Regions from separate parts of the Methylobacterium sp. ap11 genome, predicted to be linked through region 2. Evidence: riboswitches for the same ligand, from Rfam matches in the RefSeq annotation. Region 2 holds a riboswitch; each other region holds the start of a gene.
The links. Region 2 has a riboswitch for cobalamin ahead of BMX97_RS21865 (TonB-dependent receptor plug domain-containing protein). Riboswitches for the same ligand answer to the same signal wherever they lie in the genome.
Positions count from the first base shown of each region.

Region 1: it holds a riboswitch for cobalamin, as region 2 does, so the genes downstream of both, BMX97_RS19075 (TonB-dependent receptor) here and BMX97_RS21865 (TonB-dependent receptor plug domain-containing protein) in region 2, are expected to answer to the same signal.
Region 3: it holds a riboswitch for cobalamin, as region 2 does, so the genes downstream of both, BMX97_RS19730 (TonB-dependent receptor) here and BMX97_RS21865 (TonB-dependent receptor plug domain-containing protein) in region 2, are expected to answer to the same signal.
Region 4: it holds a riboswitch for cobalamin, as region 2 does, so the genes downstream of both, BMX97_RS26250 (CbtB domain-containing protein) here and BMX97_RS21865 (TonB-dependent receptor plug domain-containing protein) in region 2, are expected to answer to the same signal.

Region 1 is NZ_FOEB01000013.1:39,325-46,488, forward strand. Features, by position in the region: gene BMX97_RS19070 (PepSY domain-containing protein) at 1-691, opposite strand, end outside; gene BMX97_RS19075 (TonB-dependent receptor) at 703-2,838, opposite strand; cobalamin riboswitch at 3,103-3,304, opposite strand; gene BMX97_RS19080 (ABC transporter substrate-binding protein) at 3,523-4,737, shown strand; gene BMX97_RS19085 (aldo/keto reductase) at 4,847-5,674, shown strand; gene BMX97_RS19090 (acyl-CoA thioesterase) at 5,743-6,180, shown strand; gene BMX97_RS19095 (ACT domain-containing protein) at 6,177-6,581, shown strand; gene BMX97_RS19100 (hypothetical protein) at 6,764-6,970, shown strand; gene BMX97_RS19105 (sulfite exporter TauE/SafE family protein) at 6,982-7,164, shown strand, end outside.
Region 2 is NZ_FOEB01000017.1:30,170-37,333, forward strand. Features, by position in the region: gene BMX97_RS21840 (AAA family ATPase) at 1-141, opposite strand, end outside; gene BMX97_RS21845 (DUF6925 family protein) at 171-1,163, opposite strand; gene BMX97_RS21850 (ABC transporter ATP-binding protein) at 1,135-1,956, opposite strand; gene BMX97_RS21855 (FecCD family ABC transporter permease) at 1,953-2,981, opposite strand; gene BMX97_RS21860 (ABC transporter substrate-binding protein) at 2,978-3,772, opposite strand; gene BMX97_RS21865 (TonB-dependent receptor plug domain-containing protein) at 3,971-5,935, opposite strand; cobalamin riboswitch at 6,057-6,256, opposite strand; gene BMX97_RS32295 (hypothetical protein) at 6,348-6,863, opposite strand.
Region 3 is NZ_FOEB01000014.1:13,213-20,376, forward strand. Features, by position in the region: gene BMX97_RS19730 (TonB-dependent receptor) at 39-2,069, opposite strand; cobalamin riboswitch at 2,272-2,466, opposite strand; gene BMX97_RS19735 (hypothetical protein) at 2,605-2,829, opposite strand; gene BMX97_RS19740 (hypothetical protein) at 2,905-3,120, opposite strand; gene repB (plasmid partitioning protein RepB) at 3,201-4,280, opposite strand; gene repA (plasmid partitioning protein RepA) at 4,277-5,497, opposite strand; gene BMX97_RS19755 (acyl carrier protein) at 5,890-6,144, shown strand; gene BMX97_RS19760 (acyl-CoA dehydrogenase family protein) at 6,141-7,164, shown strand, end outside.
Region 4 is NZ_FOEB01000025.1:29,055-36,218, forward strand. Features, by position in the region: gene BMX97_RS26235 (prephenate dehydrogenase/arogenate dehydrogenase family protein) at 1-100, opposite strand, end outside; gene cobO (cob(I)yrinic acid a,c-diamide adenosyltransferase) at 306-911, opposite strand; gene cobU (bifunctional adenosylcobinamide kinase/adenosylcobinamide-phosphate guanylyltransferase) at 908-1,420, opposite strand; cobalamin riboswitch at 1,542-1,746, shown strand; gene BMX97_RS26250 (CbtB domain-containing protein) at 1,777-1,953, shown strand; gene BMX97_RS26255 (CbtA family protein) at 2,040-2,792, shown strand; gene BMX97_RS26260 (DUF1636 family protein) at 2,789-3,166, shown strand; gene cobW (cobalamin biosynthesis protein CobW) at 3,163-4,197, shown strand; gene cobN (cobaltochelatase subunit CobN) at 4,623-7,164, shown strand, end outside.

The DNA.
Region 1 (7,164 bases), on a different contig from region 2:
CGCTCACGCCCGCCGCGAGCGCGATGCCGGAGACCCACAGCACCACGTCCTGCCACAGGCCCGCCCGCGCGCGCAGCGGCGTCAGGTAGATCCAGTGCGTGACGGCACCCGGCCAGTTCCACACCCGCTCGGCCCGGGTGGTGTCGAGGGCGAGCTCGCCCGTCGCCGCCGACAGGTAGAGTTCGGTCCCGGCCGGATCGCCGAGGGCGACCACGCGGAACGGCCGCAGGGGGTCGTAGCGCGCCGTCACCGTCCACTGGTCGCGGGTCACGGTGCCGAGATCGGCGACGGCGCGCGCCGCCGGATGGATGGCGGCGAGCGCCGCCGCGTCCGCCGCCGTCAGTTCGGGCACCGGATCGCCGGTCACCGCCGACAGGGCCTGCCGACGCCCGTCGGTATCGGCGATCCAGTAGGCCGGCGCGCCGCCCCGCATCGCCAGCGTCAGCCGGGCCGGGTAATGCGCGAGGCCCGCCCGCTCCAGGGCCGCCCGAGGGGTGACCCGCACCGAGGCGAGGTCGAGCGGCGGCAGGGCGCCCAGCCGCTCGCCCTCGGTGAGGGCCGGGAAGCCGACGCACAGCATCACCAGGCCGGAGCCGAACCAGAGGAGGATCAGGAGCCCGGTGGCGATGCCGAGCCAGCGATGGCCGAGATGCAGCCACCGCTTCAGCCGCTTGACGGCCGCCTTCGCCACCCTGCCGCGCATCAGAACACGACGTGGTAGGCGAGCTCGACCGAGCGCGGCCGGCCGAGCAGCCAGGAATTGGTGTTGCCCGAGACCGCGTAGATCTGGTCGGTGAGGTTGTAGCCGCGCAGCGACAGGCGCGAGGTCGGGGTGACCTGCCAGTCGAGCGTCGCGTTCACCAGCGTGTAGGCCGGCCGCTTCACCGTGTTGGCGAAGTCGCTGAACACCGGCCCGACATCGTTGACGCCGAGCCGCGCCACCCAGCCCGGCGCGAAGGCGTAGCTGAGCCAGACGTTGGTGACCCGCTGGGGCACGTCGACCGGGACCTTGCCGGCGAACGACACCAGGCCCGCATCGGTGTTCTGCGAGAAGCTGTCGTAACGCGCCCTGAGCAGGGCGGTGTTGGCCTCGATGCGCCAGGCGTCCGAGAGCTGGTAGGCCAGCGCCACCTCGACGCCGCGGGAAGACTGGCTGCCGACCTGCGCCACCTCGGTCGGCCGGTCGGGGATCGGCGAGAGCAGGTTGTCCTTGGCGATGTGGTAGGCCGCCACCGTCCACTCGCCGCGCCCGCCGTCGAACAGGCCCTTGGCGCCGGCCTCGACCTGCTCGCCGGTGGCGAGCTGGAACTGCGCTTGCGGGACGCTGGTGGTGATGAGGCTGCCGAGCGGATCGGCGGCGGTGGCGTACTGGGCGTAGAGCGCGAAGTCCGGCACCGGGGTGTAGACGGCGCCGACCCGGAAGCTCGTCGAATCGAACGTCTTCTCGAAGCGGCTGCCGGCCAGCGGCCGGCTCACCGCCACCGTCGGGGCGTCGTAGCGCACCCCCGTCACCAGGGCGAGCTGGGGCGACAGCTCGAGCCGGTTCTCGGCGAAGACCGAGGCCTGGCGGGTCCGCGACACGATGTCGGTGCGGGTGCCCGCGACGTTGATGAAGGTGCCCGGGACCGGGTTGAACGGATCGACCGTGCTCTCGCCGCCGAACGGCGCGTTGCTGTCGCGCCGGAAGGCGATGTAGTTGACGTCGAAGCCGACGACCGTCGTGGTCTTGAAGCCGAACAGGCTGCTCCGGAGCGTCGCGTCGAGGCGGTTGCCGATCTGCTCCTCGTGGTGGAGGATCTCGATGTAGTCGCTGCGGCCGATCAGGCCGGTCGCCGGCTGGTAGGTGTATTGCTCGACGTCGCGCCAGTGCCGCTCGGTCGAGAGCCGGTAGGCGGTGTTGCGCACCGTGATGTCGGCGCTCGGGTTCCACTCGGTGCGCAGCTGCGTCCAGTTGTCGAACCAGGCGATCTGCGAATCCCGGATGTTGTAGTTGATGAAGCGCAGGCGGTCGGGCACCCGGTTGCCGACGAGCGGCGAGCCCCAGTAGCGGGTCGGCTCGTTGTAGCCGAGGTCGTGCGAGAGCGTGACGCTCAGGTCGGGCGTGACCTGCCAGGTCATCGCCGCCGAGAGGGCGAGGTTGCGGAAGTCGCCGTCGGGCTTGACCCAGCCGTCGGCCCGGTTGCCGCTGAGGTTGATCCGGTAGGCCAGGTCCTCGCCGACCGGCCCGCCGCTGTCGAGGGCGAGCCGCGCCACGCCGTCGGAACCGATCGCCGCCCGCGCCTCGCCGAGGGCGGTGAAGACCGGCTTCTTCGGCACCACGTTGATGATCCCGCCGATCGCGCCCTCGCCGTAGAGCACCGAGGCGGGCCCGCGCAGAACCTCGATCCGCTCCGCCGACCAGGTGTCGAACGGGAAGGTCACGGTGCCGACCCCGACATAGAGCCGCGTGCCGTCGTAGAGCTGCTGCACCGAGCTCGGCCCGACGAAGCCGCGGCTGGCGAAGGAGAGGTTGCCGTTGCCCGGGGCGGCGACGCTGGTGATGCCGACGGCGTTCTGGGTCACCGCCTCCTCGACGGTGTTCTGGCCCCGGGCCCGGATCGTCTCGCCGGAAATGACGTCGAGGCTCGCCGGGGTCTCGAGCGGGGTGAGGCCCAGCCGGCTGCCGGAGCGCGCGGGCGTCGCGAGGTTGAGGCCGGGAGCGGCGACCTCCCGGTTCCGCCCGCCCGCCACGTCGATGGCATCGAGGGGCAGGTCCTCGGCGCCCGCGGGCGCGGCGGCGAGGAGCGGGGCGGCGAGGACGGCGACGGGAGCGAGGCGGCGGGCGCGACGGGGAGACATGCGGGTTTCCGGAGGAGGCGTGCGCACCGTCCGTAATGGACTCATCCAAAAATGTAACGTTATAAAGTTACATTCTCGCCATCCGGTCCGTCGCCGTGACGGGACGGCGCGCAGAGGGCGCGCCGCATCAGCGGATCGGGGGAGGACGGCGGGGGACATGGCGGGACGGGACGCGGCTGTGGCACGTCACCGCGAACGACGGCGCAACGGGGACCTTTCGCCCCCGTCCCGACACCCATCAGGACACCCCGCCCGACGTGCTCGCGTGTGACCACGGCTGACGGCAGGTCTCCTGGCTCACGGGTCGTCGCCTGCCATCGTCTTCCCAGGAACCGTGTCGGGTCCCCAGTGACATGAGTGATGGAAGGCTCGCCGCTTACAGTTGCGGGGGCAGCCGCGGCTTCGGGCGAACCCTCACCGCGTTCCCTTTTGATCCCCGGAGGGAACCGTCGGCGTAAAGCTTAGCCATTCGGCAACGAAGGAGCAACCGTCGTCGACGCGCGAGCGACGCGGAAGGCGATAACGGACGGCGCGACGGACACCGCCGATGCAACCCCCGGCTTTCTCAACCACGCCGCGCGATCCCGCATCGACGCCGCCCCGCACCCCTGACATACAGAGGCCCGAACGGCTCGATCGGGCCGCGAACAAGATCTGACAAAAGCTCCCTGGGAGGATCCCCCGATGTCGTTCCGCTCTCGGGCCGCCGGTCTCGCCGGCCTCGCCCTGTCGCTCGCGCTCGGCACCTCCGCGCTGGCGCAGGATTCCAAGGCGCCGATCAAGGTCGGCGTGCTCAGCGACATGAGCGGGCCCTTCGCCGACCAGGCCGGCACCGGCTCGGTCACGGCCGCGCAGCTCGCGGTGGAGGATTTCGCCAAGGAGGCCGGCGAGCTGAAGGTCGAGGTCGTCTCGGCCGACCACCAGAACAAGCCCGATATCGGGCTCGCCACCGCCCGCCGCTGGCTCGACCAGGAGGGCGTCTCGACCATCGTCGACCTGCCGAACTCGGCGGTCGCGCTGGCGGTCGCGAACCTGATGCGCGAGCGCCACCGGGTGGCTTTGGCCTCGAGCGCGCTCACTTCCGACCTCACCGGCAAGGCCTGCGCGCCGACGACCGTGCAGTGGGTGTCCGACACCTGGGCGCAGGGTTCGGCCACCGCGCGCGCCGTCGCCGGCCGCGGCGGCAAGTCGTGGTACTTCGTCACCGTCGACTACGCGCTCGGCCACGCGCTGGAGCGCGACGCCACCGTGGCGCTGAAGGCCGTCGGCGGCACCGTGAAGGGATCGACCAAGCACCCGCTCAATGCCGGCGACTTCGCCTCGCCGCTGCTCTCGGCCCAGGGCTCGGGCGCGCAGGTGCTGGCGCTCGCCGATACCGGCGCCGACATGATCAACGCCGTGAAGCAGGCGGCGGAGTTCGGGTTGATGCCCCAGATGCGGCTCGCCGCCCTGTTCGTGCAGCTCTCCGATACCCATGCGCTGGGCCTCAAGGCGGCGCAGGGGCTCCAGCTCGCCAGCGCCTTCTACTGGGACCGCACCGACGGTACCCGCGCCTTCGCCAAGCGCTTCGCCGAGCGGATGAACGGCCGGATGCCGACCGAGAATCACGCCGGCGTCTATTCCTCGACCCTGGCCTACCTGCGGGCGGTGCGCGACGCCGGCACGATCGAGGGCGAGAAGGTCGTGGCGGCGATGCGCGAGAAGCCGATCAACGATCCGCTCTTCGGCACCGTGACCGTGCGCCAGGACGGCCGCGCCGTGCACGACGTGTTCCTGTACGAGGTGAAGAGCCCGGCCGAGAGCAAGGGCCCGTACGACTACTACAAGCTCCTCGACACCGTGCCGGGCGACCAGGCGTTCCGGCCGATGGCCGAGGGCGGCTGCCCGCTGGTGAAGTAGGCGGGACGCGCCCGACCGCCGCCTCGACTTCGGCGGGGCCCGACCCAGATCAGGGGCTCGCACCCCTGCAGGGGCGCGAGCCCCTGTCAGGCCCTGCCGAGAGTGTCCCATGTCCGACGCCGTCCTGACCCTGAACGACGGGAAGCGCATCCCCCAGCTCGGCTTCGGGGTGTGGCGGCTCGAGAACGAGGAGGCCCCGGCGATCGTCGGGGCGGCGCTCGAGGCCGGCTATCGCTCGATCGACACCGCGGCGGTCTACGGCAACGAGGCCGGGGTCGGCCGCGCCATCGCGGCCTCGGGCCTGGCGCGCGAGGAGGTCTTCGTCGCCACCAAGGTCTGGAACGACCGCCACGGCTACGACGAGACCCTGCGGGCCTGCGAGGACTCGCTCGCCCGCCTCGGCCTCGACCACGTCGACCTCTACCTCGTCCACTGGCCGGTGCCGCAGCGCGGCGCCTATCTCGACACCTGGCGCGCCCTGATGCGCCTGCGCGAGGACGGCCGTGCCCGCTCGATCGGCGTCTCGAACTTCACGATCGAGCACCTGACGCGCGTCATCGACGCCACCGGCTCGACGCCGGCGATCAACCAGGTCGAGCTGCATCCGCGCTTCCAGCAGGCCGCCCTGCGGGCCTTCCATGCCGAGGCCGGCATCGTCACCGAAGCCTGGGCGCCGCTCGGCCGCGGCGGGGTACTCGACGATCCGGCGATCCGGGCGATCGCCGAGAAGCACGGCCGCACCCCGGCCCAGGTCGTGCTGCGCTGGCAGCTCGACATCGGCAACGTCGCGATCCCGAAATCCGCGACGCCTGCCCGCATCCGCGAGAACCGCGATGTCGCGGGATTCACCCTCGACGCCGACGACCTCGCGCGGATCACGGCTCTCGACGACCCGGCGGGCCGGATGGGGCCGGACCCGGAGACCTTCGGGGCGTGAGGCCGGCTTGATCGGCGGCGCCGGGCCGGCCTAGGCTCGACCCCCGATCATCATCGAGAGACAGCCCTTTGAGCGGCCGTACGCCCCCCGAGACCCGCGCCGCGTACCGGCGCTTCGTGCCGATCACCACCCGCTGGGCCGACAACGACGTCTACGGCCACGTCAACAACGTGGTCTATTACGCGTTCTTCGATACGGCGGTGAACAGCGTGCTGATCGCCGACGGCGCTCTCGACATCGCGAAGAGCGCGGTGATCGGCCTCGTGGTCGAGACCGGTTGCCGCTACTTCCGCTCGATGGCGTTTCCCGACCGGGTGACGGCGGGAATCCGGGTCGCGCATCTCGGCACGTCGAGCGTGCGCTACGAGGTCGGGCTGTTCCGCGAGGACGAGGAGGCGGCCTCTGCCCAGGGGCACTTCGTCCACGTCTACGTCGACCGGGCGACGCAGCGCCCGGTGCCCCTGCCGGCGGAGCTGCGCCGGGTGCTGGAATCGCTCACCGCATGAGCGGCGAGACCGACCTCGCGCGGCTCCTCGCCGGGATGCGGCCGGAGCGGCGGCCGGGCAGCTACGTCTTCGTCACACTGCCGGACGGACGGGTGCCGGCGGGGCTCGACCCGGTGATGCGCTTTCGCGAGGCCGAGGGGACGACCCTGATCCTGACCGGGGACGAGGCCGCGCGGGCCGGGCTCGCCGGCGCCTTCCCGTGCGGCTGGATCACGCTCGCGGTGCATTCCTCCCTGTCGGCGGTCGGCTTCCTCGCCGCCGTGACGGAGCGCCTCGCGGAGGCCGGCATCGCCGTCAACGCGGTCTCGGCCTTCCACCACGACCACCTCTTCGTCCCGGTCGCGCGGGTGGACGAGACGATGGCGCTGCTGCGCGACCTCGCCGGGCCGTCCCGGCCCTGATGCGACCGGCGTGCTCCGGCGGTCCCCTCGGACTGCGAGCCGCCCCGGGCCTGTAGCCGCCCCGGGCCTCTGGCCCGCACGGGCCTGTGGCCCGCACGAAGGCAACATTCGTCCCTTACGGCTTGTTACCCCCTTCGGCGCCGCCCAAGCTCGCGGGCGTCGCAACCGGAGGACGTTCATCCATGCCGCCGCGCATCCCGCTCAGCTCAGGTGGCCCCGGCCCGCTCGGGCTCGTCGCCCTCGCCCTCGCGATCCTCGCCGCCGGCCTCCTCCTCGAAGGGCATCCGGTCGACGCCTCGGTCCTGCCGCGGGTCGGGGCGCCGGAGATCGTCGTTTCGCCGCTGCCGAGCCAGGAATCGATGCTCCAGGACCTGGCCGGCCGCGATTGACCGGACCCGCCGTGACCGACCTCCTCGCCGGTACCGCCGGCCCGCTCGGCTGGGTGGTGATCCTCGCCACCTTCCTCGTCGCCGGCTTCGTCAAGGGCGTGATCGGTCTCGGCCTGCCGACGGTGGCGGTGGGGCTGCTCGCCACCGTGATGAGCCCGGCCCAGGCCGCGGCGCTGCTGATCGTGCCGTCCTTC
Region 2 (7,164 bases):
CCGGTCAGGGGGCCAGAGCGCCTGCCGCAGGTCGTCGAGGGTGAGGTGGACCCAGCCCTCGCGCGGATCGAACCGGCGCGCGTAGGTCGTCTTGCCCGCGCCTGGGCAGCCGATCAGGCCGACGACCCGCTGGCGGGGCATTCGCCCGCCCTCGACGATCGGGGACATGGTCAGGCGTGGATGTCGGCGGCCTCGTCCTCCTCGTCGCCGGGGCCGACCTCGATGGGCTCGCCGCGAAGGTAGCGGCTTTGCGCCTCGGCCACCCGCCGGGCGGCCTGCGCGTGCCGGCTCGACACCGCGCCGCCGTGATCCTCGGCCCCATGCTTGACGGCGACCAGCGCCGGATCGCCCCAGAGCTGCAGCAGGACCTGGAACGCCGCCAGGCGCTCCGCGTCGAAGGCGATGCGCTGCCCCTGCATGTCCTTGTAGGGATGGGCCGGGTGCAGGGCGGCGCAGGGCACGAGGCCGGCCGGGATCGGGGTCGTCGCGGCATGGGTTCGGCCGCTCCGCAGGAGCTTCGGCAGAACGTGGGTGTGCGGCCCCTCCGGGCTGGTGCCGCCGGAGGGCGGGATCGGGGCGTAGACCTCGATGCGGCCGAAGCGGGCCAGGAAGACCCGATGCGGGCTCATGGCGACGAGGCGCGGCCCGATCGGGTTGCCGGGCGCGAAGAGCGGCTGCCCGGCCCCGGCCCGCAGGCAGGCGACGACCTCGGGATCGCGGCTGCGCACACAGGCGTCGATGGCGAGGAGGTCGAGGCCGAGATCGAACAGCACCCCGTCGCGGTCCTCCGGCCGTGCGGCTTCGTGATCGGGGCCGAGCTCCGTCACGACGCCGCGCCGGTTCATGACGCAGGCGTCTTCCGGCAGGCAGAGCGCCACCGCGTGGTTCCAGCCCGAGGCGACCGCCGTCTCGTAGGCGACCGGGCGCAGGTCGGGGTGGGGCCGCAACGCGATGGCCCCGCGGGCCGTTGCCATCCCGAGGCGAGCGTCGGGCAGAGCCGAGACGGGCTCGTCGGGGTCGCGCATGAACTCCGCGATCGCCCCGAAGCTGCCGAGGCTCCAGGCCGTACCCGGATCGCGCAAGGAGTCCCGCATCAGCGCCTCGACGGCGTCGCGGTCAGGAGCGGTCTTATACTCAGGAGCGGTCTTGGCCGGCTGGGTCATGGTCGTCCTCCCGGTGTGGCCCCGAGCGATCCCAGGGCAGGATGTAGGCTGTACCGTCGGCATGGGTGCCGCGCAGGACCGTGATGCCGAAGGCGGCCTGAAGCAGCGGGTCGGTCAGGGCGAGGGCGGGCGGCGCGTCGGCGACGATCCGGCCCTCGCTGAGCACCACGAGCCGGTCGCAGAAGCGGGCGGCCAGGGTGAGGTCGTGCAGGACGGCGACGACGCATGTACCGGTACGGCTGATCGCGCGCAGGAGGTCCATCGCGTCGAGCTGGTGGGCCGGGTCGAGGGCGGTGATCGGCTCGTCGGCGAGCAGGATCTCGGCCTCGACCGCGAGCGCGCGGGCGAGCAGCACCCGCATCCGCTCGCCCGACGACAGGCTCGGCTCGACCCGCTCGCGCAGGTGGGTGACGTCGGTGCGCGCCATCGCCCGGGCGATCGCCGTGTGATCGGCCTCGCTCGGGCCTGCGAAGGCGCGCCGGTGCGGCAGACGTCCGAGGGCGACGACCTCGGACACCCGCATCGGCCAGCCGATCCCGGCCGACTGGGCCAGGACGGCGAGGCGGCGTGCCCGCTCGTCCCGGGTGATCGCGGACAGAGGCCGGTCGTCGAGGAGGACGCGGCCGGATGACGGCGGCACGAGGCCGGCCAGCGCGCGCAGGAGCGTCGTCTTGCCCGCCCCGTTCGGGCCGACGAGGCCGACGAACTCGCCGGCCGCCACCGACAGCGAGACCCCATCGAGGATCGACCGGTCCTGAAGCCGGATCCGGAGCTCTTCGGCGGACAACCTCATCGGCCTCGCCCCCGCCGGAACAGCAGCGCGATCAGGAACGGCGCCCCGACCAGAGCCGTAACGACGCCGAGCTTCAGCTCGGGCCGTGTCGGCAGCAGGCGCACGACGAGGTCGGCGCCGAGCACCAGGGTGGCGCCGAGGAGCCCGCTCGGCCACAGGCTGGCTCCGGGACGAGCCCCGACCAGCGGCCGCACCAGGTGGGGGACGACGAGGCCGACGAAGCCGATCGCCCCGCTCACCGCGACGCCGCTGCCCACCGCCAAAGCCGCCCCGGTGACGATGCGGATGCGGACCGAGACGAGGTCGAAGCCGAGGCTCGCAGCCGTGTCCTCGCCGAGGGCCAGGGCATCGAGGGCGCGGGCGGTGGAGAGCATCAGGACCCAGCCCAGGGCCATCAGCGGCAGGCAGAGCCAGACGTGATCCATGCTGCGGTCGGCGAGCGAGCCCATCAGCCAGAACACGATCTCCAGGGCGGCGTAGGGGTTGGGCGCGAGATTGAGGGCGAGCGCCGTCAGGGCGCCGGCGAGGCTCGACAGGCCGACACCGGCGAGGATCAGCCCGAGCATGCCGGTGCCGCGGGCGGCGAGCCCGTTGATGCCGAACGCCGCGAGGGCGGCCCCGGCGATGCCGCCGAGCGGCAGGGCGAGCGACAGGCTGCCGGCGAGCCCGCCGTAGAATACCACCACCGCCCCGAGCGCAGCGGCCGAGGAGATACCCAGGATGCCCGGATCGGCAAGCGGATTGCGCAGGTAGCCCTGCATCACCGCTCCGGTCAGGCCGAGGCTGAAGCCGACGAGCCCGCCGAGGAGGGCGCGGGGCAGGCGCAGTTCCATCAGGACCAGGGCCGGGAGGGTGGCGCGGCCCGCGAGCGCGTCGCCGAGGGCGGCCGGCAGATCGAGGGCGGCGTAGCCGACCGCGACCGAGGCGACGGTCAGGGTCGCGACGAGGAGGCTCAACCCTGCGATGAGGCGCCTGCTGCCGGTCTGCGGGGTCGTTCGCGTCACGAGGGGCGTCGGGGCGTTCATCGGGTCTTCGTCGGGGCTCTCATGAGTGCGCGTTCCCTCGCAGCAGTTGCGAGCCGGGCGACGACCTCGGCGACCTGCGGCCCGGGACAGGTCCAGAGGCGGTTGGGGATCGAAACCGTGCGCCCTTGCGCGCGAAGCCGCTCGAGGATCGGGTGATGCAGCAGGGCGTCGGCGAGGGACGGCATGCCCGCCTCGCCGGCATCGAGCACGACGAGTTCGGCGTCGGCCAGGGCCGCCGCTTCGAGCGGCACCGAGCCGGTGCGGTCCCGGCCGATCTCGGCGGCGACGTTGACGAGGCCGGCCGCCCGGATGATCGCGTCGCCGAGGCTCCCGGGCGAGACCGTGAAGGCGTTCGGGCGCAGGACCAGGACGCGCAAGGAGCGAGAAGCCGGCAGGATCTGCGAGAGGATCCCGTCGAGCCCGGCCACCATGGCCTCTCCGCGCTCCGGATGCCCGACGGCCGCCGCGACGCGGCGGATCTGGGCGCGCACGCCGTCGAAATCGGCCGGCACGCCCAGTTCGAGCGGCGGGAAGCCGATCCGCTTGAGGAGCCCGACCGTGGTGCGGGTGGTGAAGGCCCCGGCGATGACGAGGTCGGGCGTCAGCGCGACGATCTCCTCCGCGAGGCCCCGTGTGACCGGCACGCCGGCCGCCTCGACCGCCACGGTCGAGCCGCGCGGATCGCCAGCGAGGGTGGTCACCGCCGCGACCTGCGCCCGGTCGGCCAGCCGCAGCACGAGCTCGTCCGCGCACAGGTTCAGCGAGACGATGCGCGCTGGCCTACCCGGCACGCCAGGGGTCTCCCCTGCCGATGCCGGGCCGGCGGCCAAGGAGGCCACCATACCCCCCATGACCCCGAGAAGGTGCAACGCCCGCATTCGCGCTCGTCTCTAATCAGATTTCGCAAAAGTGGCCGCCGGTTTTGCGACAAAAATCTGCGACAAAACAACCTAAGCAGACGAAGCGTTGGCCTGCCAACGCAAGTCTGCTTAGAACGAGGTCACGCGCACGCCGCCATAGACGGCGAGACCCGCGCCGAGGAAGCCGGTCGGGTTCTGATAGCGCTGGTCGAACAGGTTATCGATGCGGGCAAACAGCGTCAGGTTGTCCGAGCAGGCGTAATTGGCCGAGAGGTTGACCAGGGTGAAGCCGGGGTTCTTCAGCCGCGGAACCGAGAAGTCGCGGTTGCCGTCGATGAACGAGCCGATCGCCACCAGCGTGCCGGTGAGCGTGAGCTGCGGCATCGGGTTCCAGATCGCGGTGGCGCTGACCTTGTGCCGGGGCCGGCGTAGCAGCTCCTGGTGGGCGATCTCGTCCTTGGTGACGGTGTTGGTGTAGTCGACCCGGCCGCTCAGGGTGTCGGTGAGCCTGACCGAGACGAAGCTCTCCGCCCCGTAGGCCACGGCCCGGCCGACATTCACGCTGGTCGAGAAGGTCGGGAAGTAGGCGGTCTGGATCAGGTTGCGGAAGTCGGTCTCGAAGTAGGTTGCGCCGACGAGTACCCGGTCTCCGAGGGGCTGCTCGAAGCCGCCGTCGAACCCGAAGCTCTCCTCGGGCCGCAGGTTCGGGTTCCCTAACGAGCGGAAGGCCGGGTAGTCCTGGTAGAGCTGGCTCAGGGTCGGCGGCTTGAAGCCGGTGCCGACGCTGCCCTTCAGGCGTGTCTCCGTGTAGGGCAGGATGGTGCTCGGCGCGATCCGGAAGGTGGTCGCCCCGCCGAACTGGTCGTTCTCGTCGTAACGGATGTTGGCGACCAGGAAGGCGCGGTCGGTGATCGCCGATTGCAGCTCGGCGAAGCCGCCGGTATTGCCGTTCGACTTGTCGATGCCGGTTGCCTGGAAACGCTCGTCCTCGCGCTGGGCCCCGAACAGCAGCAGGTGGCCGGGGCTAAGCTGGATGTCGCCGCGATAGTCGAAGCGGGTGCGCTCGCCGAGATAGGTCGAGGGCGTCGGCGGCGCGAGCGGGTCGAGCGGTCCGGCGAACAGGCGGTCGAACTTGGCGTAATTGGCCCCGAAGACGTTGTGGAAGCCCGGCAGCGGCGTCCACTCCGCCTCGCCCCGCATCAGCAGTTGCTGCTGGTCGTTGAGGTTGCGGTAGGGCGTCGGTCGATAGGGAAAGCCGCCATCGGCCTGGTCGAGATAGGCGCTGTCGGAGAAGCGCAAGACGGTGTTCAGGCGGAAGGTGTCGGTGAGCTGCGCGCCGAGCTTGGTCGAGACGGATCTGATGTCGGTGAAGGCGGTGCGCAGCGGCACGCCGGGCGGCAGCAAGTCGAACGGCGTGACCGGCAGGGCCGCCTGGCGCAGGTGCTGCACGGAGAACGAGTAGTCGAAGATGCCCGACGCGCCCGACAGCCGGCCGCCCTGATTGAAGGTGCCGTACGATCCGCCCTCGGCAAAGGCGGTGACCTTCGGCGGGCCCTCGCCGCGCCTGGTCACGAAGGAGATGACGCCGCCGATGGCATCGGCGCCGTAGAGGCCGCTCTGCGGCCCGCGCAGCACCTCGAGGCGGGAGAGATCCTCGGTCTGGAGCTGGCTGAAGTCGAAGGAGCGGTTCGGCGTCGAGGGGTCGTTGACGTCGATGCCGTCGATCAGGACCTTGACGTGGTTGGAGTTGGTGCCGCGGATGAACACCGAGGTCTGGCCGCCCGCGCCGCCGGTCTGGACGACGTTGAGGCCCGGCACCTGCCGGAGAGCGTCCGGCGCCGTGCGGACCTGTTGTGCCTGAAGCACGTCCGAGGTGAGCACGGTGACGCTCGACCCCGTGGTGGCGATCGGCGTCGGGACGCCGGTGGCCGAGACGGTGATCTCGGAGAGTGCGATCGTCCCGTCACGCGCAGGTGGGGCATCGGCGAAGGGAGCGGCGACCTGCTGCGCGAGAGCGGGCGCGCAGAGGAGACCGGGGGCCGCGCAGGACAGCGCGAGCACGCGCCGGAGGGCGGGGCAGACGAGACGGGACACGGGCTTCGAGCCTCGGGAGACGGCAGTGGCACGTCACCGCGAACGAGGCCTCGAACCGTCATCCCGCGACAGGATAACGGCCTTCGGACACCCATCAGAACACCCCGTCTGACGCGTTTCGCGTGTGACCACGGCTGACGGCAGGTCTCCTGGCTCGCGGGTCAGTGCCTGCCACCGTCTTCCCAGGCGCAAGCACCCAGTGACGTGAGGTGGTGGAAGGCTCGCCGCTTACAGTTGCGGGGGCAGCCGCGGATTCGGCTCGCGCCTCACCGCATTCCCTTTCTCGTCCCCCGGAAGGGAACCGTCACGCTAGTCCTCCCATCCCGGCCAAGTCCGGTCAATCGTGTTCCTGCGGGAACCGCCCCGTTGTTGCGTGATGGCCGCATCCGGCAGCCGTTGGGGCTAGGCTTCGTCAATCCTGGGTGTCTGCCGGTGGGATCGCGGAACGCTGCTCGCCGAGTATGATCTCTCTGACACTGTGTGGCGAATAGAGCTTGTAATAACCGACTCGGTTGTCGGATTGGAAGCTGGCTTGGCCTGACGACCTCAACAATCCATCGCGCGTCATCGTTTCGCGCTGGGCGGACGTTATGCCGAGTGACTCACAGACCATTTTAGGAGTGAGGCTCAAGTAGGTGATATCGTCTATGATCTGGCAGAGATCATGCACAAGCGCTCCACGCGATGATTTGGATCTTGGAGCAAAGACTGCGCGCAGGCTATCATCGTCGTCAAGATCAGTCGGCTTGTGTCTTTTGAAACAGGCTCTGATTCGAAAATGCGCGTCTTTGCGACGTGAGGCAATGTTCAGCGTCAACGGGTCTGTGGCTTTGAACGTTGCGAATATCGCTCCATCGTCGAATGTCTCGATTTGCAGGCTGTGCCATCCAAAAACCTGGCGTTTTATCGGATTTTCATTCTGGGACATTACAGCGTTCCGATATAGCAAATCGCTTGTTGCAGAGGTTTTCCAATATCGTCGCAAATCACAATCGAAATTCCTATAGTTGCAAGCGGCCCCGTGCGGTCCGTGTCCTGAAGTGCCACGGCATGCTTTGGCAGTCATGCGGACAGTCGCAGCCGAAATCCAAGGTTGTTATTCGCCCGCCCTTGGGGGTCCATAAATGGTGTGCATGGCCGATGCTCGGAATTGCCGCTCGTTAGCATCCGATGCGTGTGCTTTTTTTGATACATCTCACAGCAGACTGAAACATCGTATTGATCGCACG
Region 3 (7,164 bases), on a different contig from region 2:
GCGATGGCCCCTTAAGGGACACGACGGGACCGCGCCCGTCAGAACCGCCCCGCCAGGGTCAGGCGCAACGCGGTCGGCTCGACTGGGTGGAAGTGCCGATCGGCCACGGCGGCGGCTTCTCCGGGCAAGCGGGACTCGTAGAAGTAGGTGATCTGGTCGGCCTTCGCGTTCGTCAGGTTGAGCACGTCGAGGGCGAGGCTCACGCCGTTGTCGAAGGCGTAGCCGAGACGGCCGTTGAGCAGCGCGGTCGGCTTCGAGCGCACCGAGTTGTCCTCGATCAGCGGCCGGGGGCCGAAGTACCGGAAGCGCAAGGATCCGAACCAGCCCCGGCCCTCGCCGAAGGTGATTCCCGCCGACGCGATGGTGGTCGGCGCCTCCGGCACGCGCTGGCCGACGGGGTCGCGGTCGGAGAAGCGCGCGTTGGTGATCGTCAGGTCGCCCTCCAGCCGCAGCCACGGCGTGACCGCGTAGTGGTTGCTCCACTCGATGCCGAAGCGGCGGGTCGGCCGGCTCGGCTCGGTGGTGCCGGTGTCGCCCTGGAACAGGTTCTCGGAGGCGAAGTCGAGCCGGAACAGGGCGAGGCTCGTCTCCAGCCCGGCGATGGAGCGGTTGCGGATGCCGACCTCGTAGCCCGTCGAGGGCACCAGGAACGGCGAGCGGCTGATGTTGAACAGCGGGCTTGCCGGATCGACCGTCGCGGTGACGCCGCGGACGTCGTTCGAGTGGAAGCCGCCGCCGTAGTTCACATATAACTCGGTATCGAGCCACGGCCCGAGCACCGCGCCGAGCTTCGGGGTGACGATGCCGTCGCGGGCCCGCCCGGAATTCGCCGGCGTGTCGGAGCGGACGTCGGCGTAGTAGCCGTCGGCCCGGAAGCCGACGCTGGTGCGCAGCCAGTCGGTCCAGCGCACCCGGTTCTCGTAGTAGAACGCCGCGCTCGCCTCCAGCACCCGGTCGTCGAGCACCGTCGAGCGGTATTGCCGGGCGGTGGTGTTGAACAGGCCGACCCGGATGTCGTCGGTACGGGTCTGGAGGCCGATCTCGTTCTCCATCGGCAGCCCGAGCAGGTCGCCCTGGAAGACGCGGCTGATCTCGCCGCCGCCGAGCACCCGGGCGTCGCGCTGGCGGAACTGGTCGCCGTTGACGGGATCGTTGAGGAAGTAGGTGAAGTTGTTCCAGAGGTTCATCTGGTAGCGGATCACGTAGGCCGAGGCCCGGGTGATGCCGCCCGCGTCCGATTGGCTCCAGCGTCCCGAGAGCGAGAAGCGCCCGGTCTCGCCGCCATCGGTCGGGTCCAGCGTGCCGTAGCGGCCGATAATCCCCTCCGCCACCGCCCGCTCGGGGATCTGGTTGGTGGCGTTCCACTTCGCCCAGTAGGCCATGCCGGTGACGGAAAACCCGTCGGTCGCGGTGCCCTGGCTGTAGCGGGCGACGCCGTTGAGCTTGCGCAGGGCATCGGGCACCACCCACGGCCCATCGTAGGTCTGCGCCTCGCCCGCCACCAGGAGGTTGCCCGCGCCGAGCGGCAGGGAGGCGGCCGAGAGCCCGCGCTTGTAGCCGAAGCTGCCCAGCGTGGTCAGCGCGACGTTGCGGTCGAGCTTGTCGAGGTAGTCGATCCGCACCGATCCCGCCGAGGCGAAGTCGCCGTCGCGGACGAAGTACGGGCCCTTGTGGAATTCGACCGCGCCGACGAGCTCGGGGATCAGGAAGTTGAGGTCGGCATAACCCTGGCCGTGGGCATGGGTGCGCATGTTCACCGGCATGCCGTCGACGTGGAGGGCGATGTCGGTGCCGTGGTCGAGGTTGAAGCCGCGCAGGAAGAACTGGTTGGCTTTGCCCTCGCCGGAATGCTGGGTGACGATCAGGCCCGGCACCGATTCCAGGACCTCGCCGGGACGGGTGACGGGGCGGCTGTTGAGCTGCGCGCCCGAGATGATCCCGGCACTGGCGGCATCGACGGTCGCGAGCGCTCCGCCGATGCCGGTGACGCCGCCGACGTAACCGGCACTGGCGGCGGGGCCCGACGGGGCGGGTGGCGGGGCGGAGACCTCGATCTCGTCGAGGCGGATCTCGCCCGCGGGCCCCTGGGCACCGGCTGGCGAGGATGCCACGGCGGCGATGCAGGCGACGAGCGGGGGAACGAACGACAGGCGGGAGGCAGGCACGGTCGGGACTCGGGCAACGGCAGTGGCACGTCACCGCGAACGAGGCCGCCCGGATCGCGAAGACCCGTTCCGACACCCGTCAGGACACCCCGCCCGACGCGCTTCGCGCGTGACCACGACTGACGGCAGGTCTCCTGGCTCGCGGGTCGGTGCCCGCCACCGTCTTCCCGGGTGAGGCACCCAGTGACTATGGTGGTGGAAGGCTCGCCGCTTACAGTTGCGGGGGCAGCCGCGGCATCGGGCGAACCCCCACCGCGTTCCCTTTTGATCCCCGAGGGGAACCGTCGCCGTGAGGGTGGCGGTTCGAGGGATCCGGGTCAATGCCCCGCGGTGCGATTGCGAACGCGCAGGTCTCGTCGCCTGCCGGTCGTTGCACCCGGGCACCGTTGCCCGCCGGGCCGGCTCGCGTCGACGCCACGCCCCGGGACAGGATCCGGCATCACGTGGACCGCCCCGGTTCCGGCGGGTCCGGGAACGGCGTCCAGTCGGTGAACGCCTCCGGGGCGTAGCCGTACTCGGTGGTGGCGACGTGCCAGGGGCGCGCATCGCCGACGCGCCCGGGATCCCAGCGGATCACGGCGCGCCGATCCGGCTCGTCCCGGTGGATGGCGATGATCCAGCGGCCATCCTGGGGGGCGCGATCGATGGGCCTCCAATCGGTCATCGGCTGCTCCTCATCGGCTGCCCCGCGGCGGCGGACTCTCGTCGTCCAACGCGCCGCGCCTGCCGCCGTTCGCCGTCAGCGCGGCGCGGACCCGCGCACCAGGCGCTCGCCGGCCTCGCATTCGCGCAGGAAGGTCGCCCGTCCGTCGCCGGTGATGCCGCTCCGGTCGGCCTTGGCCTCGCAGACCTCCCGCTCTCCGGTCCGCGGCGCGTCCTCGGCGAGGGCGGCGGGAGCCAGGAAGGGGGCCAGGACGGAGGCCGGCAGAGCGAGGAGCAGGACGGCGCGGCGCATGACGGATCTCGGAATGTCGGGCGGGACCGGTGAGGCATCGTCGCGCCCGTGCGATGGTTCCCGTGTGCCCTCGGCTCCCGTCAGGGCTTGGCGCGGCCGGCCCGGTAGGCGGCCAGGATCTCCGGCAGCCGGTCGAGGACGTAGTCGGCGAGGCCCGGCTCGGCGGTCTCGTCGAACGACACCGCGACTCGATCCGGGCGGCGCTCGATCCGGGCGATGCCGCGGCCGGCCTCGTCGCTCCAGACCTGCGGCGCCGGTTTCGGGGCCGCCGGGGGGGCGAGCGCGTGCAGCACGGCCGCGAAGCGCTCGTTCGTCGGCGTCTCGGCGAGGGCCGGATCGGCGATGAGCCCGGCGATCCGCTTCGGGCTCGCCGCCCGGATCCGCTCGGCGAGCAGCATCCAGCGCGGCCGCCCGGCGGCGGGCGCCGGGCCGATCGCCCGGACGACGTCGGCCGGCACCGTGCGGGCGACCGAGATTAGGGTCGAGAGGTCGCCCTTGCCGACGCCCATCGCGGCGATGATCGTGGCGCGGGAAAAGCCGTGCTCCTCGAGCCGCAGCGCGAAGAACGCCCGCTCGATGTAGCTGAGGTCCTGCCGCTCCAGGTTCTCCTTGCCCTGGGCCACCACCAGTTCGGCGTCCGAGAGCGGGCGCACCACGGCGCGGACCGGCCGGGCGAGGCGGCGCGCCGCCTGGATGCGGCGGCGGCCGTAGGCGACCTGGAACCGGTCCGGGTCGGCGGGGTGGGGGCGCACCAGGATCGGCACCTGCTGGCCGCTCTCGCGGATGCTCTCGACCAGGGCCGCCAGGCCCGGGTCGGTCGCGTCCGCCACCCGGTCGGCGATGAAGGAATCGTCGATCCGCTCCGGGGCGATCTCGACGACGACCGTGCCGGCCTCGATCTCGGCGGCGGCGTCGGCCCGGGCGGCGAGCCCGCGCAGCGTGCTGCTCATCGCCCGCACCGCACCGCTGCGGCTGCGCTCGGGCGAGCGGGAGGCCGGGTTTGCAGCTGCGAACTCGGGCTCGGCCGGGGTCGGGTTTGCAGTTGCAAACGGCTCGGGCGCCGGCGGGGCGGCGGCCGGCTCGGCCGCGGGCGGCGGGGCGGCGGGCTTCGCGGCCGGGCGGGCGCCGAACAGCGCGTCGAGGTTCGACTTGCGGCTCATGGGCGGCCCCAGGCACGGCGGATCAGTCCCTCGATCTCGCCGTTGACCGCCTCGAGGGATTCGAGCGCCCGGTCGTAGGTCGAGCGGGTCACGCCCTCGCGGCCGATCTCGTAGAGGGTCTGCTTCGACAGGCCGGCATCCGACACGGCGGAGGACTTGAGCATCGGCGCGGTCAGCACCGCGTCCTCGAACAGGGTGCGCAGCATCCCGACGATGCGGGTCTGCGGCGCGTCCTGCTGCTCGTAGCGGGTCACCAGGTAGCGCAGCCAGTCGTAGTGCAGCCGCCCGCCGGATTCCGCCACCACGCCGAGCAGGTCCTCGGTCATCGCCAGGAACTGGCTCATCGAGGCGACGTCGAGCATCTGCGGATGCACGGTGATGAGCAGCGAGGTCGCGGCGCAGAGCGCCGAGAGGGTGAGGTAGCCGAGCTGGGGCGGGCAATCGATGACGACGATGTCGTAATCCTGCGCTACCGTGTCGATGGCATGCGCCACCCGGTCGAAGAACAGCGGCTCGCCGGCCCGGCGGCGGGTCAGCGCCCGCGGCGTCTCGTGCTCGAACTCCATCAGCTCGAGGTTGGCGGGCACGAGGTCGAGGCCGGTGAAGTAGGTCGGCCGCACGACCTCGCGCAGCGGCTTGGCGTCGTCGTAGCGGATCGCGCCGTACAAAGTCTCGTCGGCGCCGACATCGAGCTCGGGCTGCACGCCCATCAGGGCGGAGAGGCTGGCCTGGGGATCGAGGTCGATGGCGAGCACCCGGTAGCCGCGCAGGACCAGGGACTGGGCGAGGTGGGCGGTGGTGGTGGTCTTGCCCGAGCCGCCCTTGAAGTTCGCCACCGCGACGACCTGGAGGTGCTCGGCGCCGCTACGCCGCGGCTGGTAGCGCCGGCCGCCCCGGGTGTTCTCGTCCAGGTAGGCGCGCAGGCCGTGGATGTCGGACAGCGTGTAGGAGCGGCGGCCGTTCGCCGACACCTCGGGCTGCGGCCCGAGCCCCTCGGCGGCGAGCTGCTGGAGGCGCGACACCGTCACGCCGATGATCCGGGCGGCCTCCGCCGAGGTGAAGCGGCGCAGGCCCTTGGCGGCGGTGGGCGGAAACAGCCCGGAGGAGATCGCCTGCAGCTGCGCCCGGAGCGTCGCCGCATGGGCGCCGATCGTCGCCGCGGGCGCGACTTGCGCGGCACCGGGGGCAGGGGAGTGGGGCGGCGTGTGCTGATTCATCCGCGCGGGCCCTGTTTGCAGAAAATTCGCCGGTTCGGCGCTCGAACTGCAATTCGCCGGTTTTCGACCGATTCGCAATCGGGGCCGCCAAACCGGCGCAAGCCCCGCGCAAGCCTGGCACGACAGCGGCCCCGCTACGCCGCCGCTCCGCGGGGTGGGAGGCAATTCCGTAAGCTTGACGCGATGTCCACCCTGCCGCCCCGTCGGCGCTTCGCCAGCCGTTAAGCTGTGCCGAGTTGAATACCCGTGCCAGATCGGATCAACCACCCGCTCCGCAATGGAGCAGGTAATTCTCAAAAATAGACATGTAAAAATTTACCAAGATTTAGGCGCAAGATTGCAATTTCAACTGCGGGATGGGATCCTGTGCCAAGCAGAGAAGGTGGAGCCCCATGGTCGAAATCTCCGACATTCGTGACGTGCTGAAGTCGCTGGAATCCCTCAAGAGCGTGGTCGACACCCTGTCGGACGACGACGACCTGTTCGAGAAGGGCCTCGATTCCTTCGGCTCCGTGCAGCTGATGCTGGCCCTCGAGGAGCGGTTCGACATCGAGTTCCCGGACTCGGCGCTCGGCCGGCGCTCGTTCTCGACCATCCGGATCATCCGGGACACCGTCGCGGGCCTGCGCCAGCAGGAGGCCGCATGAACATGCATGTCGAGGTCGCGGCGACGGTGCCCGGTGCGGCACCCGTCGCGACGGACGCACCGGCGGGCGCCCTCGACGCGCGCGCCAAGCGCGCCGCGGACATCGCCGCCCGCTACGCCGACGCGGTCGACCGCGAGGGCCGCTTTCCGGCCGAGGCCGTGGCGGCGCTCAAGGCCGAGCGCCTGCTCGGCATCCAGGTGCCCGCGTCGCTCGGAGGGGAGGGGGCCTCGATGAGCGAGATCGCCGAGCTCTGCGCGGTTCTCGGCCGCGCCTGCTCGGCCGCCGCGATGGTGTTCGCGATGCACCACATCAAGCTCGCGAGCCTCGTCACCCACGGGGTCGACAGCGCCTGGCATCGCGGCCTGATGCAGCGGATCGCCGGCGAGCAGATGCTGATCGCCTCCTCGACCACAGAGGCCGGCATCGGCGGCGATCTCCGCAACAGCCTCTGCGCCGTCGAGGCCGAGGGGACGGGAGACGGCGACACCTTCCGGCTGACCAAGGAGGCCAGCGTCATCTCGTACGGCGCGCAGGCCGACCTGATCCTCGCCACCGCCCGCCGCCACAAGGAGGCCGCGACCTCCGACCAGGTGCTGGTGGCGCTGCTCGCCGACCAGATCACGCTCGAGCGCACCAGCACCTGGGACACGCTCGGCATGCGCGGCACCTGCAGCGACGGCTTCCTGCTCAAGGCCGAGGGCCTGCCCGTGGCCCAGGTGCTGCAGAAGCCCTTCGCGGAGATCGCCGCGCAGTCGATGCTCGCCGCCTCGCACCTGCTCTGGGGCAGCGTGTGGTTCGGGATCGCGTCCTACGCGGTCGACCGCGCCCGCGCCTTCGTGCAGGCCGAGGCGCGCAAGAAGCCGGGCCAGGTGCCCCCGGGCGCGCTGCGGCTCGCGGAAGCCGCCAACGAGCTCCAGGCGATGAGAAGCACGGTGGTCGCCGGGCTCGCCCGCTACGAGGCCGCCAAGGGCGACCCCGACGCGCTGAGCGCCATCGGCTTCTCGATCATGCTCAACAACG
Region 4 (7,164 bases), on a different contig from region 2:
GCAACTCGGCGTGCGGCGCCAGATGCGCGGCGACGAGGCGGCCGAACGCGCCGAAGCCGATCAGGCCGACCGAAACGGGGGTGTCGAGGGGAAACGGCACGGGAGAGACCTCGGCGGTGGGCGAGGTCGGCGGGCCTGGAACTTTCGAAAGAAGCCTCAACCGCCGACACGTCGTAGCGGTTGAGAGATGACGAGCACTCCGCCGCTTAGGGATGCGGCGCGGGATAGAGTCCGGTCGGGAGGGCGCTGGTCATGGCCGAGCCTGTAGCCGCAGCTGGCCGGCACCGTCAATCGGCGCCCTTCAGTTAGAACTCGATCCCCTCCTGCGCCTTCACCCCGGCCGTGAAATGGTGCTTCACGAGGGTCATCTCGGTCACGAGGTCGGCGGCGGCGACCAGCTCCGGCTTGGCGTTGCGGCCGGTGACCACGACGTGCAGGTCGGGCCGGCGCCGGCTCAGGGCCTCCACCACCTCGGCGAGCGGCAGGTAGTCGTAGCGCAGCGCGATGTTGAGCTCGTCGAGGACGAGGAGCCGGATCGCCGGATCGGCCATCAGCGCCTCGGTCCTCGCCCAGGCGGCGCGGGCGGCCGCGACGTCGCGGTCGCGGTCCTGCGTCTCCCAGGTGAAGCCCTCCCCCATCGTGTGCCACTCGACCTGGTCGGCGAAGCGGTCGAGGGCGAAGCGCTCGCCGGTCTCCCAGGCGCCCTTGATGTACTGCACCACCCCGACCCGCCAGCCGCGGCCGAGCGCCCGCAGCATCAGCCCGAAGGCCGCGGTCGACTTGCCCTTGCCGGGGCCGGTATGGACGATGAGCAACCCCTTCTCGATCGTCTTCTCCGCCACCTCGGCGTCCTGGACCGCCTTGCGCTTCTCCATCTTGGCGCGGTGGCGCGCCGCCTCGTCGTCGCTCATCGTGTCTCTCCCTTGATCGTCATCGGCAGGCCCGCCACCACCAGCACCACCCGGTCGGCGAGCGCGGCCAAGCGCTGGTGCAGGCGGCCGGCCTCGTCGCGGAACCGGCGGGCGAGCGCATTCTCGGGCACGATGCCGAAGCCGACCTCGTTCGAGACCAGCACCAGGGGTCCGGGCGCCTCGGCGCAGGCCGCGAGCAGGTCCGCGACCTCGGCGGCGAGGTCGGCCTTCTCGTCCAGCATCGCGTTGGTGAGCCACAGCGTCAGGCAGTCGACCAGCACCGGCCGGCCCAGCGGCGCCCGGCGGATCGCCCCGGCGAGGTCGCGTGGCGCGTCCACGGTCTCCCAGGGCGGCGGCCGGCGGGCGCGGTGGAGGGCGATGCGCTCGCGCATCTCGTCGTCCCACCCTTGCGCCGTCGCGACGTAGAGCCACGGGCCGGCCTGCGCCGAGACCAGCCCCTCGGCATAGGCGCTCTTGCCCGAGCGGGCACCGCCCAGCACCAGGGTCAGGCGCGGCGCGGCGCGGGTCTCGTCCGGCACGGAACTCTCCTCGGGCGCGGGGGTCGGGTGGAAATCCATCGAATGGGGGGTGTCGGGGCACGGCGCGGCGATTGCAAGCCCGCAGGCGAGCGGCTAGGGTCGAGGAGACGGTGCCTCGATCACGAGGTGAAAAGGGAACGCGGAAACCGGGATCGTCTCGGCCTGCCGCGGCTGCCCCCGCAACTGTGAGCGGACGATTACGGCCCGCCATCGGCCACTGGAGCGATCCGGGAAGGCGGTGGGTCGGTTTTGAGAGCCCGCGAGCCAGGAGACCTGCCGTCATCCTTTCCTCTCGACGCCGCCGGTGGGGCGGCAGGAGCTTCGTCATGGTCGCGATCACCCGTACCCTCTCCCCCGCCCTGGTCGGCGAGCGCCTGAGCGCCGTGCTCCTGGCCGCCACCCTCGGCGTCGGCCTGCTGTTCGTCTCGGGCTTCGCGCCCGTGGTCGCCCTGCACAACGCCGCGCACGACTGGCGCCACTCCGCCAACTTCCCCTGCCACTGACCAGGGCTTGACCGAACGCGGCTGCGCGGCCTGCGCCCTCACGGGGCCCGGGCCCGTTTCCCGTTGGTCGTGCAGGTGATCCCTCGATGACGAAACGACTGCTCGCCGCGGCCTTGGTCGCCGGCTTCCTGGCCGCCTGCGTGGCGTCCGTGCTGCAATTCGCCCTCACCTCGCCGCTGATCCTGGCGGCGGAGAAGTACGAGACGGCCGAGACCGCCGGGCCGGCCTACGCCGGCAAGGCCTTCACCAACCCGCTGATCGTGCTGGCCCATGCCGGCCACGACCATGGCGGCGAGCCGCAATGGCAGCCCGCCCCCGGCCTGCCGCGCCTCGCCTTCACGGCGCTCGCCACCCTGGTGAGCGGCGTCGGCTACGCCCTGCTGCTCGGCGCCGTGCTGGTCGCGACCGGCCGCACCGTGACGCCCGGTGAAGCGCTCAAGTTCGGCATCGGCGGCTTCCTGGCCGCCGGCCTCGCGCCTGCGATCGGGCTGCCGCCGGAACTGCCCGGCATCGCCGCGGCGGGCCTCGAATCGCGCCAGCTCTGGTGGGTGGCGACCGCGCTCGCCACGGCGATCGGCCTCTACCTGATCGCGATCCGCCGCGGCCCGGCGGCGATCGGCATCGGCCTCGCCCTCCTCGTTGCGCCGCATGTCTGGGGGGCGCCGCACGGGCCGGAAGAGATCTCGGCCATGCCGCCGGTCTTCGCGGCGCAGTTCGCTGCCCGGTCGCTCGCCATCGGCTTCACCTTCTGGGCGGTGCTCGGCCTCGCCTTCGGCTGGGCCTGGGGCGCGGTTGTGGGACGGACGAGAGATCCCGTCCGCAGCGGGGTGGCGGCGTGAGCGATCCCGTCACCCTCTACGTCTGCACCACCTGCCGCGGCGCGGCCGATCCGGCCGACGGCCCCCGCGCCGGGGCCCGCCTGCACGAGGCGCTGGCCGCCGCGCTGGCCGCCCGGCCGGGCGCGCCGGTCACGATCGAGCCGGTGGAGTGCCTCTCGGTCTGCAAGCGGTCCTGCACGGTCGCGGTCGCGAGCCCCGGCCGCTGGACCTACGTCTACGGCGACCTCGACCCGGCGGCCTCCGCCGAGGTCATCCTCGACGGCATCGGCCTCTATGCCGGGACGCCGGACGGCATCGTGCCCTGGCGCGAGCGTCCGCAGGAGTTCCGCAAGGGTGTCGTCGCCCGCATCCCTCCCGCGCCGGTGAACGCATGACCATCCTCAACAAGATCCCCTGCACCATCGTCACGGGCTTCCTCGGCGCCGGCAAGACGACGCTGGTGCGCCACGCGATCGAGCACAACGACGGCCGGCGGCTCGCCATCATCGTCAACGAGTTCGGCGATGTCGGCTTCGACGGGTCCCTGCTCGCCGAATGCGGCATCCCGGGCTGCGACGCCGACGCGGTGGTGGAACTGCCGAACGGCTGCATCTGCTGCACCGTGGCGGACGACTTCGTGCCGGCGCTCAACAAGCTCCTCGACCGGCCCGAGCCGCCCGAGCACATCCTGATCGAGACCTCCGGCCTCGCCCTGCCCAAGCCCCTCGTCCAGGCCTTCAACTGGCCGGCGATCCGCTCGCGGGTCACGGTGGACGGCGTGGTGGCGGTGGTGGACGGCCCGGCGGTGGCCTCCGGCGCCTTCGCGGACGATCCGGAGGCCCTGGCGGCGCAGCGCGCGGCCGATGCCAGCGTCGACCACGAGAACCCGCTCGAGGAGGTGTTCGAGGACCAGCTCCTCTGCGCCGACCTCGTGGTGATGAACAAGTCCGACCTCCTCAACGAGGACGAGCGGGCGCGGGTCCGCGCCGAGGTCGAGGCGCACCTGCCGCGCGCCGTCAAGCTCGTCGAGACCGCCCACGGCGCTCTCGATCCCCGCGTGCTGCTGGGCCTCAACGCCGCGGCCGAGGACGACCTCGCCGCCCGCCCCTCGCACCACGAGACGGAAGAGGACCACGACCACGACGACTTCGAGAGCGTGGCGATCCCCGTGGCGGCCGCCGGCTCGCCCGAGGATCTGGCCGCCCGGGTCGCCAAGGCCGCCGAGGTCGCGGGCGTGCTGCGCATCAAGGGCTTCTGCGCCGTCTCCGACAAGCCGATGCGCCTCGTCGTCCAGGGCGTCGGCCGCCGCGTCGCCCACCATTACGACCGCCCCTGGCGCCCGACCGAGCACCGCGACGGCACGCTGGTGGTGATCGGGCTCACCGGCTTCGACAAGGCGGCGGTGACGGCGGCGCTGAAGGGCTGACGGATCTTCGCGCCAGTTGCGGTACCGGGTCTCGCGGTCCGCGACTGGCCGTCCATGATGGGACTAGGCCCGGATCTTCCCCTCTCCCCGTCCGCGCAGGGCTGTCCGGGAAAAAGAATGGCGCGTCTCCCCTCTCCCGTGTGGGAGAGGGGATCCCGCGCTTGATTCTTAAAGAGATTTTCCCCGGACAGCCCTGCCGCCCGCGGGGAGAGGCGAGGCCCGCGCTTTACTTTCGGATCGGGATGTCTGACGCCATGGCGTCGGGATGAAGCCTAACCTCGACTGTCGAAACCCCAAGCCCCGGAGGGCCATCCCATGTCGGAGCCGGCGCCGCGGCCCTGGAGCGTGAGAAAGTTCTTCGCCTGGAAAGAAACCGAGTTGATCGCGAAGAGTGGGTCACTACGCCCCTGAGGATCTAGAGGCCGATGCATCTCCTCCGCGTCGATACGGTCTCCCTCGACGAGGGCGAGGCGGCGGTCGATCTGGGCCAGGCGCCCGGCGACATCGTCGCCCTGTCCTTCACCGATTCCGACCTCGCCGGGCTCGCCGGCGCCTACGCGTCGTTGTCCGGCGACTGGCCGAGCCTGCGGCTCGCCAAGATGGCGCAGCTGCGCCACCCGCTCTCCGTCGACCTCTACGCCGACGCGGTGATCGCCCGGGCGCGCTTCGTGCTGGTGCGCTGCCTCGGCGGGATGGATTACTGGCGCTACGGCCTCGAGCGGCTGGCCGAGACCTGCCGGGCCCACGCCATTCCCTTCGTCGTGCTGCCGGGCTGCGACCGGCCCGATCCGCGGCTGGCCGCCCTCTCGACCGTCGCGCCGGAGCTGCGCGACGCCCTCGACGGCTACGTCCGGGCCGGCGGGATCGAGAACCTGCGCGGGCTCCTGACCCGGATCGCCGCCGAGCTCGGCCGGCCGGTCGTCGCCACGCCGCCCCGGGCCCTGCCGCGGGGATTCGCCTGGTGCCCGGGCTGCGGCCCCCTCGACGCGCTCGGCCCCGCCTCGCCCCTGCCCCGCGCCCTGGTGCTGGTCTATCGCTCGGCGATCCTCGGCGGCGACACGGCGCCGGCCACGGCGCTGGCCGCCGCCCTGTGGGAGCGGGGGCTCAGCCCCACCATCGTCGCCGTCGCGAGCCTGAAGGACCCGGAGGCGGTGGCGGTCGTGCGCGAGGCGGTGGCCCGGCACCGGCCCGCCGTGATCGTCGCCGCCACCGCCTTCTCGGCCCGGGACGATGCCGGCTTCGTCCTCGATGCCGCCGCTTGCCCGGTGATCCAGGCCTTCACGGTCGGCTCCGGCCGGGACGCCTGGGCGGCCTCCGCCCGGGGGCTCAACGCCGCCGACCTCGCCATGCAGGTCGCCCTGCCGGAATTCGACGGGCGCCTCTCCGGTTTCCCGATCTCTCACAAGGAGGAGGCGCCGGAGGTCGAGGGGTTCCGCGAGCGCCGGGCGGTGCCGGATTTCGCCGGCATTGCCGCCACCGCCGACCGGGCCGCCGCCTGGGCCCGCCTCGCCGGCATCCCGCGGGGAGAGCGCCACCTCGCCCTCGTCCTGTCCGACTACCCGGCCCGGGGCGGCCGGGCCGGGTTCGCGGTCGGGCTCGACACGCCCGCGAGCACGACGGCGATCCTCGACCTGCTCCGCCGCGAGGGCTACGCCGTCGCCGACATCCCCGAGCCCGACGCCCTGATGCGCCGGCTGACCGAGGATGCGCCGGACCTCGCGGTGCCGCTCGCCGCCTACGAGGCCTGGCGCGCCCGGCTGCCGGCGGAGGCGCGCGCGGCACTCGTCGCGGAATGGGGGATGCCTGCGGACGACGCGAGCGTCCGGGACGGCGCCTTCCGGTTCCGGGCGGTGCGGGCCGGCCGGGTGCTGGTGGCGCTCCAGCCCGACCGCGGCCACAAGGGCGACCGCAAGGCCGGCTACCACGACCCCGACGCGGTGCCCTGCCACGCCTACCTGGCGTTCCACCTCGCCCTGCGCGGCGAGGCGGATGCCCTGATCCATCTCGGCACCCACGGCACCACCGAGTGGCTGCCCGGCAAGGCGGTGGCGCTCTCGCCCGCCTGCTGGCCGGCCGTCGCGATCGGGGCGCTGCCGGTGGTCTATCCGTTCATCGTCGACGATCCGGGCGAGGCGGCGCCGGCCAAGCGCCGGATCGGCGCCGTCACGATCGGCCACCTGCCGCCCGAGACGGCCGCCGCCGGGCTCGACCCGGAGGCCGCGACCCTGCGCGAACTGGTGGAGGAATACTCCGCCGCGACCGTGCTCGATCCGCGCCGCGCCGCCCTGATCGCCCGCGGCATCCTCGAGCGGGCCGGGGATGCGGGGCTGCTGGCGGCGGCCGGCATCGACCGCGACACCCCGATGCCCGACGCGCTGGCCGCCCTCGACGCGCATCTGTGCGACCTCGCCGAGGTGACGATGCGCGATGGGCTGCACGTCTTTGGCGAGGCGCCGGAGGCCCATCCGGATTGCGGCCCGGCCGAGCGGGCGGGACTGCTCGCAGCCCTCGACGGGCGCTTCGTCGCCCCGGGCCCCGCCGGCTCGCCGGCCCGTGGCCGGGCCGACGTGTTGCCGACGGGGCGCAACCTCGCGACCCTCGATCCCCGCGCCCTGCCGACCCGGGCCGCCACGATGCTCGGCGACAAGGCCGCGGCCGAGGTGGTGCGGCGCTACCTGCAGGACGAGGGCGAGTACCCGGCCCGCCTCGTCATGGACCTGTGGGCCTCCCCGACCCTACGCACCGGCGGCGAGGACGTGGCGCAGGCGCTCGCGCTGATGGGCGTGCGCCCGACCTGGGACCACGCCTCGACCCGGGTGACCGGCTTCGAGGTGCTGCCGCTCGCCCTTCTCGACCGGCCGCGGATCGACGTGACGGTGCGGGTGTCCGGCGCCTTCCGCGACACCTTTCCCGACACCCTGGCGCTCCTCGACCGGGCCGCCCGGGCGGTCGCGTCGCGCGAGGAGG